4 regions of the Pseudoalteromonas sp. '520P1 No. 423' genome follow, and region 2 is predicted to be linked to each of the others. Evidence: predicted binding sites of a transcription regulator. Region 2 holds the regulator's gene; each other region holds the start of a gene.
What was found. Region 2 encodes LexA, which represses DNA repair genes until DNA is damaged. Its sites were predicted from a motif close to TACTGTATNNNNATACAGTA; they were not measured.
Positions count from the first base shown of each region.

Region 1: a site for LexA is predicted at 1,975-1,994, ahead of PSA_RS21915 (LexA family transcriptional regulator). Genes of this name have one in related genera too.
Region 3: a site for LexA is predicted at 1,353-1,372, ahead of PSA_RS09845 (acyl-homoserine-lactone synthase). Genes of this name have one in related genera too.
Region 4: a site for LexA is predicted at 1,324-1,343, ahead of PSA_RS14460 (YebG family protein). Genes of this name have one in related genera too.

Region 1 covers NZ_BBZB01000002.1:728,035-731,251, reverse strand. Annotated here, with positions in the region: gene PSA_RS21925 (PepSY domain-containing protein) at 1-295, shown strand, start outside; gene PSA_RS21920 (Y-family DNA polymerase) at 303-1,559, opposite strand; gene PSA_RS21915 (LexA family transcriptional regulator) at 1,547-1,960, opposite strand; gene PSA_RS21910 (ankyrin repeat domain-containing protein) at 2,082-2,720, opposite strand.
Region 2 covers NZ_BBZB01000001.1:290,471-293,687, forward strand. Annotated here, with positions in the region: gene coxB (cytochrome c oxidase subunit II) at 1-693, opposite strand, end outside; gene lexA (transcriptional repressor LexA) at 1,362-1,979, opposite strand; gene plsB (glycerol-3-phosphate 1-O-acyltransferase PlsB) at 2,154-3,217, shown strand, end outside.
Region 3 covers NZ_BBZB01000001.1:2,144,196-2,147,412, reverse strand. Annotated here, with positions in the region: gene PSA_RS09850 (type I polyketide synthase) at 1-1,121, opposite strand, end outside; gene PSA_RS09845 (acyl-homoserine-lactone synthase) at 1,434-2,051, shown strand; gene PSA_RS09840 (hypothetical protein) at 2,227-3,075, shown strand; gene PSA_RS26300 (LuxR family transcriptional regulator) at 3,072-3,217, opposite strand, start outside.
Region 4 covers NZ_BBZB01000001.1:3,165,083-3,168,299, reverse strand. Annotated here, with positions in the region: gene PSA_RS14470 (hypothetical protein) at 1-496, opposite strand, end outside; gene PSA_RS14465 (hypothetical protein) at 623-928, shown strand; gene PSA_RS14460 (YebG family protein) at 998-1,306, opposite strand; gene PSA_RS14455 (ComEA family DNA-binding protein) at 1,497-1,793, shown strand; gene PSA_RS14450 (DUF6170 family protein) at 1,852-2,148, opposite strand; gene dsbB (disulfide bond formation protein DsbB) at 2,160-2,675, opposite strand; gene fadR (fatty acid metabolism transcriptional regulator FadR) at 2,880-3,217, shown strand, end outside.

The sequences.
Region 1 (3,217 bases), on a different contig from region 2:
TCCACTTCATAGCGAGTATGGCAGTCTTGTTACTTTTGATAAATATTCAGGTGAGCTAACCATGTCTCAAGATATTCGAAAAACTGATGGTTTAACAATTACATTAGATAGTTTTCGTAAGCTTCATTTTGGATATTTTGCCGGCTTAACCAGTAAAATAATTTGGTGCGTGTTAGGTTTAAGCCCTGTATTTTTATCTATAACGGGGTTTTATTTATATTGGCAAAGAAACCGTCGTAGAAATAAAGCTAAACTCAATCGAAAGGAAAAAAGTAGTTTAGCTTTAAATACTTAATTTAAAGCTAACAGCTAATTTTAGGAATATCTTGCCAGCAACTGGTAAAATGAGGCGATAAAAAATGTCGTTTCATTTGCCATTTTTCAGTGCAACTCTCACTGGCTAGTTTGACTGTACCTTGGCCAAACCTGTGGTTTATTTTGTCAAAACAGGCCATTAATTCTGGTTTATCTTGGCTTGTATTAAACATATCACTTTGCTTAAATTGCGCAGTTTCTAAATCAATCGCCCCCACTCCACAACGATAAAAACGTACGTCAGGTTTAAATAAAGTTGGTAAAACCGTGCTAACAGCATGGGCTAATACACAGGTATCTGCGGTTGCTACTGGAAAATCATAGATAAACGACTTTTTATAATAATGCGCTTCATGGGGTGAGCTTGCAGCAAAAATAACAATGCGCTTGGTGAGTGAGTTTTGTTGTCTGAGTTTTCTGGCTACAATTGCGCTGTGCGCCGTTAATGCAGAGACAAGACTATCTCTATCTTCAATGCGTTTACCAAAGCTACGCGTCGAAAATATTTCTTTTTTTGCTTGTTTAACTTCATCCCAGTTTAAACATTGAATGCCATTTAACTCACTTATGGTACGCTCCACCAGCACACTAAAAAGTCGACCCATGTCTCGCGCATTACAATTTGATAAATCAAGCGCTGTATTGATATTCATAAGTTGCAGTTTTTTACCTAACCGACGGCCTATTCCCCAAACATCTGTTACGGTCATTTTTGCTAATATTTCTCTACGGCTTGATTCATTATCAATAATCGCCACCCCATTATAACCACTTAACTTTTTAGCAGCATGATTTGCCGCCTTTGCTAACGTAGGTGTTGTGCCAAAGCCGACTCCGACTGGTAATTTAGTTTCTCGCCATACAGCGCTCCTGATCTGGTGGCCGTACTCATGCCAATCATCAATTAAATGTTTAAATCCTGTAAACTGTAAAAATGATTCATCTATTGAATATACATATTGATTATCACAATACCGGCCGATCACATTCATCATCTTTTCACTTAAATCGGCGTACAATTCATAATTAGAAGAACGTATCACCACATTATGCTTTGCTAAATAATCTTTAACTTTAAAATAAGGCTGAAACTTAGGGATGTTAAGTTTGCGAGCTATAGGGCATACAGCACAAATACAGCCGTCGTTATTTGTGAGTACCACAACAGGTTTAGAACGAATGGCAGGATCAAATACTTTTTCAGCACTGGCATAAAAAGAGACTGCATCAACTAAGGCAAACATTGCAATAATTCACTTGCTTGACGATGTAAACGAATCGAACGGGTAACGACCCCCTCTACCTGAAATTCATCAGCCTGACTCACTTTAACTGGTGGATGCATAGGCGAAGCCGATAACAATAACGCATTGTTTTTATCTAATAATTTACATACAAAATTGCCATTGAAATTTGCAACAATGACATCACCACATCTAAGATCTTCAGCCCTATCTACTAATAATAAATCACCTTCAAAAATACCGACGCCCTGCATTGACTGCCCAGAGGCAATACCAATAAAAGTCGCATTTGGATGTTTTATCAATAATTGGTCTAACGATAAACCTAACTCTTTATATTCTGTCGCAGGTGATTCAAAGCCAGAGATCCCTGCATCAATATAAATTGGAATTACTTTCATTTTACAACCCTAAATACTGTATATAAAAACAGTATAAACTAAATGAGTAGTTTAGATAGATTTGTTTTAAATAAAAAAGACCGCGTAAGCGGCCTCTATTGTATAAATATAGAATAAAAAACTATGCTTTAGCGCCATTATTTTCTAAATATTGCGTTATCTTCATATTTCTAGCACCATTTAATGGGCTGCGATATTCAGTTCCTTTCACCAGTTTTACCTGCACACCTAAATTAACATCAGCGCCTCTTTCTACTAAAAACTTTACCATTTCAAAATGTCCAGCACGTGATGCCGTGATCAAAGCTGTTTCATCATTAATAACAATCGCGTCTAAATTTGCACCTTGATCTAAAAGTAGCTTAGCAATTTCAACATTATTTTTCATCGCTGCATTAATTAAAGCATTACCATCTATATCTGTGGCTTGATTAACATCAGCACCTAAATCAATTAATGCTTGTACAAGCTCAATTTTATTTCGTTGCACAGCTATAATTAATGGTGTGCCATCACCTTCAAGATTCTCATTAATACCCACACCATTATTTAATAACGATCTCACTTTATTTAAGTCATTGTGTCTAATTGCTCGGATCATCAACTCACTATTAGGATTGCTAGAATGTGCTTTATGATATCCTTTTGAGACTACAATAGCTGCTTTATTATCGTGGGCGATACTGATTGTCGCAGTAGAAATAGCAATACAGCTAATAGCGATACTTAATAGTTTTGATTTGTTGTTTATTTTTAGCATTTCATTGTTCCTTTATGAATTTTATGTAGTTGTTCAGTTATAAATTCATATAAGGTATGTCAAGCATCATGCCAAAACATAACTAATTGAAAAATAGATATAATGTGTAATAAATATTTGATTTTCATCTCCACCGGACGGACACCGAACAGTCCGCGGACAAATCAATCGCGCTTATTGCAAATAATTATCATTTAGATGTTGACTTGGGTATGATTCTAATTGATAATCATTATCAACGAAACGCAGTACCTAACCTCAGACCACAAGGACGATATTTTGGCAGGAGGCCATGCTTTATTAAGATACAGAAAGAACCCTGTAAACGTTAAGCAGTACGTTAAACTGTAAGATCATTGATAGCTTGGAAACAATCGCCCCTTGCTACTAGGCTATCAATGCTCACCCCTTATTACTTGCTACATTGCTCATATCGGTGACGGTTGATATGGATTCTCAAAAAAGCCCTTTAGGGCTTTTTTTTTGCCTGTAAAATT
Region 2 (3,217 bases):
ACATAGCTCTGCACACTGACCCCTATATGTACCTGGGGTATTTACACGGGTCCAAGCTTCATTGATAAATCCGGGATTAGCATCTTTTTTTACTGCGAAATCAGGTACCCACCATGAGTGGATCACATCATCTGACGTCATTAAAAAGCGTACTTTTTTATCTGTTGGGATCACTAAAGGTTTATCTACTTCAAGTAAATAATGTTCTCCTTTAGTTTCTTTATTGGCTATTTGATCTTGTGAAGTAGACATAATGGAATAGAAATCCACGTCTCCCTTTTTACCTTCATAAGTCAGGTATTCATAGTGCCATTTCCACTGAGATCCGGTTATTTTTATAGTCAGATCTGCTTTTGAAGTATCTTCCATAGCAATCAATGTTTTAGTAGCTGGCACAGCCATACCTATTAATATAATAAAAGGAATTGCAGTCCATAATATTTCTATTTTTGTACTTTCATGAAATTGGGCTGGCTTTGCCCCTTTTGATTTTCTATGACGGAATATAGCCCAAAACATCAGGCCAAAGACAATTATACCTATCACACAACAAATCATAAAAATGATCATATGCAGTTGATAAACGTTTTCACTTATATCGGTTACTCCAGTTCTCATATTAAGCGAGCTATTTGCAAAACTTAATTGAGGGATAAGCAATATAAGCCACAAGGTAAAGCGCACGACACCCATGTGACATCTCCTTTTATGCTTAAAGCAAAGAAATGGTTAAAATATCAATCGAATAAAACCACCTCAGACCAGGTAATTAAATTAAACTTCAAATGCTTTTGCCATTTCACTATTATAATTGGTATTTATTTTGATATATTTTTTATTACCGCTTTAAATAAATTTTATTTTAAACAGCTCTATAACTAAATAGTCCATGATTGTTATTTGTTCAAGTTTTAACAAAAAAATAACATAGATATTTTTGATAAATTTGTTAAATCAGTAAGTTAATTAGAAAAATTCAAGAAGAGGGCTCTAGTCGAAAGCCATAAATATAAGGGGTACAGCCTAAAAAAAGCATATTAATTATTGCAAAACAGTGTTTAATTGATTTTTATTGGCATTAATTGTATTTGAAGAGTTTTTTTTGTAACAATATGATTTTAAAAATAATAAAAAACGCTAATATTCATTTATTAAATAATATTAGCGTTAATGAGTTTGTGTAATACCAATTCTATTAAGTTAGTGATCTAATATAAATTAGGATAAGTTTTCAAGAGCAAGGCGCTTGATTGAGCAATAGCTGGCTATTGGGATTGAAAGCAACGTAGCTATTGTATATTTAGACCATTAAGATTGTTCACATATTTATTGGAATTGGTATACATTTAATTAAATTTATATTACATCCAATCGGCTGTTCTTATAACACCAACTGCTAAACCTTCAATGTCAAAAGACTCACTTTCTAAATCAACTACAATATCAGAAAAGTCTTCGTTTTCAGGATGCAAAAGTACTTGGCTGCCCTTTTTTTCAAAGCGTTTAACGGTTACGTCATCGCCTACACGAGCAACGACAACCTGTCCATTATTTGCAACTTGGGTTTTATGAACCGCTAATAAATCGCCATCCATTATGCCGATATCTCGCATACTCATGCCATTTACGCGTAATAAAAAGTCTGCAGCAGGTTTAAATAATTCAGCTGAAACTTCGTAATGGCTTTCAACATGCTCTTGTGCAAGTATCGGTGAACCAGCAGCGACCTGGCCTATTAAAGGTAAACCAAGTTGCTCAGGTTGTTCGTCTTCAACTACGCGAATACCTCGGCTAGCACCCGGCACCATTTCAATAACACCTTTTTTAGCTAAAGCTTTTAAATGCTCTTCAGCTGCATTTGCACTACGAAACTCGAGAGATTGCGCTATTTCAGCCCTTGTAGGAGGCATACCGGTATCTTTGATAAATACCTTAATTAGTTCTAAAATTTGTGTTTGTCGTTTTGTTAACGGTCGCATACAACTGGGTTTCCATACAGTACATGTTACTGTGAGTATATACAGTTATTTTAAAATGGCAAACAAGTATTTAAAAGATATTTTACTCTTGATAAAGCTTAATGGTCTGTCCAGTTCTATAATAAATGTTGAATTACTGATATCCTTGCGCAAACTTTTTTCTTAGGTGGACCAATGGCGTTTTTTTCTTTTATAAATACAGGGTTTAACTTTCTAGCAAAGTTAACAAATAGCATTTTTGTAAAAAGCAAATTATTTCCTGAAGACCCTTGCTCACAATTAGGCCTTAAAACCAATTTGCCGACCTTTTACATTACAAGACTTAATTCTCAAAGCGATTTAGCTGCGTTAGGTCATCAATGTAAAAAGCTAGGTTTACCTAACCCAAGAAAAAATCAGATCTTAGGTGACTACTCGCTGCCAGGCTTAATCCCATTATCAAATCCGGCGCCTTTATTTGGCTCAAAAAGAAAAAAAACAAATGCGATAGAGCAAGGTGAAATAATATTTAAAGCTTTGCGAGAAAACCCAGAACAAACGGTGCAAATTATTCCAGTCACCATATTATGGGGCAGAGACCCAGGTAAAGAAAAGCCAGGTTTAGGTACTTTATTATCGCACTCGTTAAGTCCTAGCTGGCTAAGAAAGTTACTCGTTGTAATATTTTCTGGTAGAGATAACATGATTCGCTTTAGCCAAGCTGTTGATGCAAGAGAGTTACTCAATAAAAAACATGCTACCGATGATTTACCTCATAAATTAATTCGTGTTGCACGTGCACATTTTCAACGTCAAAAGCTTGCTGCAACAGGCCCTAAACTTCCTTCTAAAGATAAGCTATTTAGAGGCCTTTTAGCCTCAAAAAACATCAAAAAAGCCATTGCTGATGAAGCTAAAAGTAAGAATATCAGTAATGAAAAAGCACAAGAAAACGCTTTAAAGCAACTCAATGAAATTTCAGCCAATTATAACGATGCAGTGATACGCGTTTTTGCCAGAATATTAACTTGGTTATGGAACAAACTTTATAATGGCATTGACGTTAGAAATATTGAGCAAGTTAATGAATTATCACAAAAAGGTCACGAAATAATTTATGTCCCTTGCCATCGAAGTCATATGGATTATTTATTATTAACCCATGCGATCTATCAACAAGGGTTAGTACCACCACATATCGCAGCTGGTGTTAACCTTAACTTTTGGCCTGCAGGACCTATATTTAGACGATGTGGCGC
Region 3 (3,217 bases), 1.9 Mb from region 2:
GTATTCATTGCCATTACTGTTTTAATCAAACCTGCAACACCTGCCGCAGCTTCAGTATGACCAATATTACTTTTTACTGAACCGACAATGCATTTCTCTTGCTCATCTTTGCGCTCACCAAATAAAGCTCCTAATGCGTTAACTTCAATTGGATCTCCAACTGGAGTCCCCGTGCCATGAGCCTCTGCATATTGAATATCAGACCGAGAAAAATTAGCCTTAGCTAAAGTTTTATCTAATAATCTCTTCTGTGCAGCACCATTTGGGACTGTAATACCAATTGTTTGACCATCTTGGTTTGTACCACTTGCTTTTATTACAGCTTGGATATTATCGCCATCCTTGAGTGCTTCAGATAGTTTTTTAACTATAACTAAACCAGCTCCCTCACTACGTACATATCCATTAGCTGATGAATCAAAACTTTTACACCTTGCATCAGGAGAAAGCATTGAAGCTTTACATATCGCCATAGTAAGTTCTGGACGTAACAATATATTAACGCCTCCAGCTACAGCAACTTTACTGTCTCCGTTTAATATCGCTTTACATGCCAAGTCCAGAGCAACTAAGGACGATGAACAAGCAGTATCTAAGGTGACACTTGGACCTGTAAAATCAAAAGCATATGATATTCGGTTGGATGTTAAAGTCATAGATGGGCCCGTAGCGGAATGACTAGACATCATATTGTGTGCCATTGAATCCAGTTGTACCTGCTCATAATCATGCATAAATTGCCCTATATAAACAGCTGTATCACTTCCTTTTAGCTCACTCGCTTTCAGCCCTGAGTTTTCTAGAACTTCCTGCGTCAATTCAAGTAACCAGCGATGTTGAGGGTCGATATGAGGAGCTTCTTTAGGAGAAATATTGAAAAATAATGGATCAAATTGATCTATATTTTCTAAAAAGCCACCTTGCTTAATATACATTTTATTATGTTTATTTTTATCAACGTCGTAGTAAGCATCTGATTCCCACCTGTCTGCGGGAATATCAACAATGCCATCACCTTTATTTAAAATAAAATTCCAAAATTCTTGTGGTGTATTAGTATTACCAGGATATCGACAAGCCATTCCAATGATTGCAATGTCCGTTTCTGCATGATTCTTCATAGTCTATTAGTCCAATTTTTCAATAAATAAAACCGATTCACCGATAAATTATTCCAAAAACTTGTTTTTTGAACACCTGATACATCTGACAGCAATTCCATTATTTAAACATTAATAAATTTCAGATACACATTAAAAACACTACTTAACAGATACTTAAGTTTAATTTTAAGAACTTTAATCAAATAAGAATTTGGAAGGTTTTTTAAATATAGATAAAACAAAAAGATACCCTGTAACTTTTTACAGGTTTTGGGTACAAGATAGTTTGTTATAGTGATTTAAAAGAAATGTAAATCAGAATAATTATTAATGAATCTCTATAACAATCAACTCTCATCTATTGATAAAAGTAAAATTATTGCAATGCACCAATTAAGAGAAAAGGCTTTTTATAAACGCTTAAAATGGCAAGTAGATAGTTTTAATGGTATGGAAAAAGATAAATTTGATAATATTTACTCTTCATATTTACTTGTCAAATCTCAATCAAATGAAGTAATAGGTTGTGCTAGATTAATTCCTACTGATCAAGATTACATGTTTAAAAACATATTTTCAGAACTTGCTAGAAATGAAGAAATCCCAGAAAAATCAGATGTATGGGAAATAAGTCGATTTACATTAGATCGTACATTTGAACGAAACTACGATAATGGTGTAAGTAATATTACAAAAGAGATGTTTTCAGCTCTATACGAGTTTGCTATTGCAAATTCAATCAATAATTTTGTCCTTGTAACTACAGTATCCTGTGAACGAATATTACGATTATTAGGTATTCCAACTCGACGCTTTGGGGATGGAATGTCAAGTAAACTAGGAAAAGTAGATTCTGTAGCATTATGGGTTGATATAAATGACTCTTATAAACAAGCCGTAAATTGCAAAAAAATCAGTAATAATCAATATCTTATTGGTTGTTTATAAAAATTTGGACTGAGCCCAAGATAATTTCACAAAAAATATATTAAGCATTCTTTATCGCTAATTTTATATATTTAGAATCGGTGAAAGTACTTTACCGCCTCTTAACTATGATCGCTATGGCTAGATTTGATATTTTAAAAACAGTTAAAATCTAGCACCAAAAATTAAGGCTCAAATGGATAAGCACTTACATTTTATATCGTTATTGATTGATATTCAGCGTGAAAAAAAGCTAAGTTCTGAATTAGCATTACAGGCAATTATATGTGAAAAAAACAATACTATAATTTATAGAGCAATCTATAAATTAGAAGAAAGATGCAAAGAAATAAATAAAACTCCTGAAAATAGTACAGTCTATTTACTAATGTCTCCTGATAAAAATATGATTACAGAACTAAAAAAATTAAGAATCAAAAAAATTGTCTGTGCTGAAAAAGTACAAAACGCAACATTAAAAGCAGCAAAATTAATTGGCCTGAATATTATAGATAATTTATCACCTGAACTCGTAAATCAAATAAATGGAGATTTTTTACATAAAAAAATTTATAAACGCCCATGGATTCATTGTATCAACTTTAAATATCTAGATGAAACTAGTCAAATTAATGTTGAAATGGAAACTTCTGCGCAAGTATTTAATGATATCTTAATTCAAATAACCAACTCTGGTTATCTACTTACAAAGGCGCTAACAGCGCAATTAGCACCTCGAATTAAAAGCTTAAGCCAAGAATCTAAAAATCAGGTTTTCACTTATATAAATAAGGAATTTATTTGGCATCAAATGGATGAATACCTCAATAAAGATTCACTCAATAATATTAAATATAACCGAGTTGTTATTATCGTAGATGATGAAGAGTTAAATCACTTAATTTCACTGAATATAGTTGATCAAATAACAAGCTATCTTGCTACAAAATCAGGACTTACTATCAATGATGCAAGCCCTACTGGTAATGTCTGGAAAATAAATAGTACTAAAGGTATTTTAAATAAAACGATAACAATTCATTAAAACTTAGGCTGAATAAGTCCATTTAAAAGGGCTTTAGCTACACTGTGTTGCCTATTTACACCCCCTACTTTTTGGCTTACATTATTTAAATGAAAAAGCACAGTTCTTTCAGATATACCTATTATTTTAGAAATCTCCCAGC
Region 4 (3,217 bases), 2.9 Mb from region 2:
TCGATTCTTTAGCTAAATATACAGCCCAATAATATATATGCTTAGACTTTGGTGCTTTTATAAATCCGACTCCAATTTTATCTTGTTCATGATAAAACTTTAATTTGCCTAATAGATGTGTTGCATGAGATTTTGACCCTTTGAAACCAGCCCAAACATTTACCGAACTTTCTTGACCGCCGGCTAATGCCTCAACTTGATTTGCCATTCCTATGCCATAATAGTCAGGTAGGGGAAAGTTTTGATCTCTCAAGCGCCTATTTGCCCCACTGTGTATTACCCATCCTGATTCAGCCATTTCTTTAACTTTAATTGTAGCCGCTCTAGTAAGTCTGGCATCGCAGGTTAGGTGGCGCCTTAATTGAGTTGAGTCATTTATAATTAACTGTGTTAATTCTTGAGCTTGGATGTTGTTTCCACATTCATTGTCTTGATTACAAAATGATGAAAAAGATAGTGTTAGCATTGAAAAAAATATTGAATTTTTGAAAAACATGTTTTTAAACCAAATTAATGTAATTCTGATACATTAACACAAAATTTAACAATATGATTTTCGAAAAGTGAAATCAGTTTACTAAGCTGTTAAAATACAGCTAACAATTAATGAGAGATAATAGTTATGTCAGCATTTTGGAATTTTAGAGTTATTTTGTGTGAAGCTGATGGCGATAATGAAGCTTTGTATCAAATCCATGAAGTAGAATATAACCTTAAAGGTAAAGCGGTTAACTGGTCAGAAACAAGCGTCGCACCTTATGGTAAAAGTCTAAATGAATTACAAGAAGATGTTTCGCGCCAACAAAGTGCATTTGAAAAGCCGATTCTAAAACTAAAACGCAAACAACGTGGATATGAATTAGTGGATGTTGCAACGGGAGATGATGCGTTTTCTGAAATCCCAGCAGGTTTAGTTCAAGAGTCGTAAGCTATTCTTGTTGTAGATATAAAAAAAGCGCATATGCGCTTTTTTTATATCTGAAATTAAGTGTCAAAACTAGGCTTGTTTAATATCTGTCACATTTTCAGCTTTGTTAGGATCAGCTTTCTTTTCTTTTGCTGCTTTTTCAGCAGGTGCTTTATTCCCTTTTAAGGCACTCATAAATAATTCTTTATTTTTAGCTATTTCAAGTGCTAAAGTCTCAACTTGCTGTTCACTTAAAGCAACATCAATTTTTTCTAACATTTGCTCCATTGATTCAGCGATATCGAGCATTTTGTCGTAGGCATCAGCATCTTTTTTGCTGGTAAAGGTCATACGCTCCACTCCATTTCTTTCAACCACATATTTGATAACAACAGCCATTATTTATTCCTACAGTACACTGGTTTTTTATACAGTAAACTTTACAGGGTAAAATTTCAAGTCACAAAAGCATTTATTATATTATTTTTGACAAATAGAGAGTTATATTCTTTATTTAAAGGGAAGGTTTTGTAACTTTTATAGTTAACTGTTAATTATCGTCCAAAGATGGACATCATGGAGGAAGAACATGAAGTTTAATACAATTATCGTTTTTATTTTTACATTATTAATGAGTGCGCCTACTACAGTAGTCGCCCAAAACTCTGCTGAAAATGAAGTGGTTGTAAATAATCACTTAATCAACCTTAATACTGCTGATCAAAAATCGCTAGAATTATTACCGGGAATTGGTAAATCGAAAGCAGCTGCAATTATCTTACATAGAGATAAAAATGGGGATTTTAAATCAATAGAAGATTTAAAAAACGTAAAAGGATTAGGTAAAAAGGCCGTCGCGAAACTGGATGGAAAAGTAAGGTTTTAATTAGTTCAAATTAAAAGAGTAAACTAACGGCTTTAGATTACTCTTTTTATAATTGTAGCTAATTATCGAAAAATTCAGATTTAGCCTGTTCAATATATTTTTGGGCAAAATGTAAAGAAACAGGGGTCGTGATTAATGGATAACAAAACCCTACAATCAGTAAGTAAAACATAATTTCCCAGCTATCAATCTTCGCTATAATTAAAAAGATCGGTGTAAGTAATAATAATTTTAAAATATTTAAAATTGTTTTTTGCGGAACTGATAAATGAGTTAACGCTAAACGAACAATTTGAGCACGTTGGGTATACTTTAACCCTTTTAATTCAGGCATATTTCTTGATGTGAAGTACATTTTGTTTCCTATTAAATACGCTTTTTCAGTAAATTAGTTAATATCACTGTAATTAAAATTAAACTGTAAATACCAAAGATAACTTGCATCCAATAAGGCATTGATAAATCTAAAAATTGCCAACTTATTTCACCACAATCCCCCGGTGCGGCAAAAAAGCTAGGGATCCATTCATGTAATGGCATGATACTAGGGAAATTAGGTGTAACTTCACATGAATAGGCAAAGATATCAGTAGTTGTTTGCATATCGATATGTTCTACAGCGATGAAATATCCCCAAATAGCAGAAATTGACCAAATACCATAAGCAATAATCCTAACAAAAATATTATTCGGGTTAGTTAAAGCAATAAGTCCTGCGATAAATATGCCTAAAACAGCCGTTCTTTGGTATATACACATAATGCATGGCGCTAGGTCCATTTTGTATTGAAAAATAAGCGCGGTTACTTCTAGAATTAAAGCACTCATCATGAGAATAAACCATGCAGAACGTTTGAATACTAAATTAGCAATATAAGTCATAAGGACCCTTAATAAAAAAAATGTTTTAAGCGATAAAAAGTCATTCTTTTTTAGCGCTTGTTAGTTATGCTTGATCTGGTACAATCAGTTTAACATAGAGATATTATACCCATTATATCAATTCCATTGAGTCTTAATCAATTTTATTAAATAAGTGTGTGTAGTGGCCAATGTATTGAGGTAAATTATTATTTTGGAAATATCATGAAAATTTTTAACGCAAAAAGCCCCGCTGGCTTTGCTGAAGAATACATTGTTGACTCGATTTGGAATGGTGATTTTCAACCTGGTTCTATCTTACCGGCTGAACGTGAACTATCTGAAATTATTGGTGTTACAAGAACAACCTTACGAGAAGTATTACAACGATTATCTAGAGATGGTTGGTTAACGATCCGTCATGGCAAACCAACTAGAGTTAATGATTTTTGGGAAACATCAGGCCTTAATATCTTAGAAACGTTAGCGCGTTTAGATAATGAGAAAATGCCAGAGTTAATAGATCAATTATTATCTGCGAGAACAAATATCAGTGCGATATA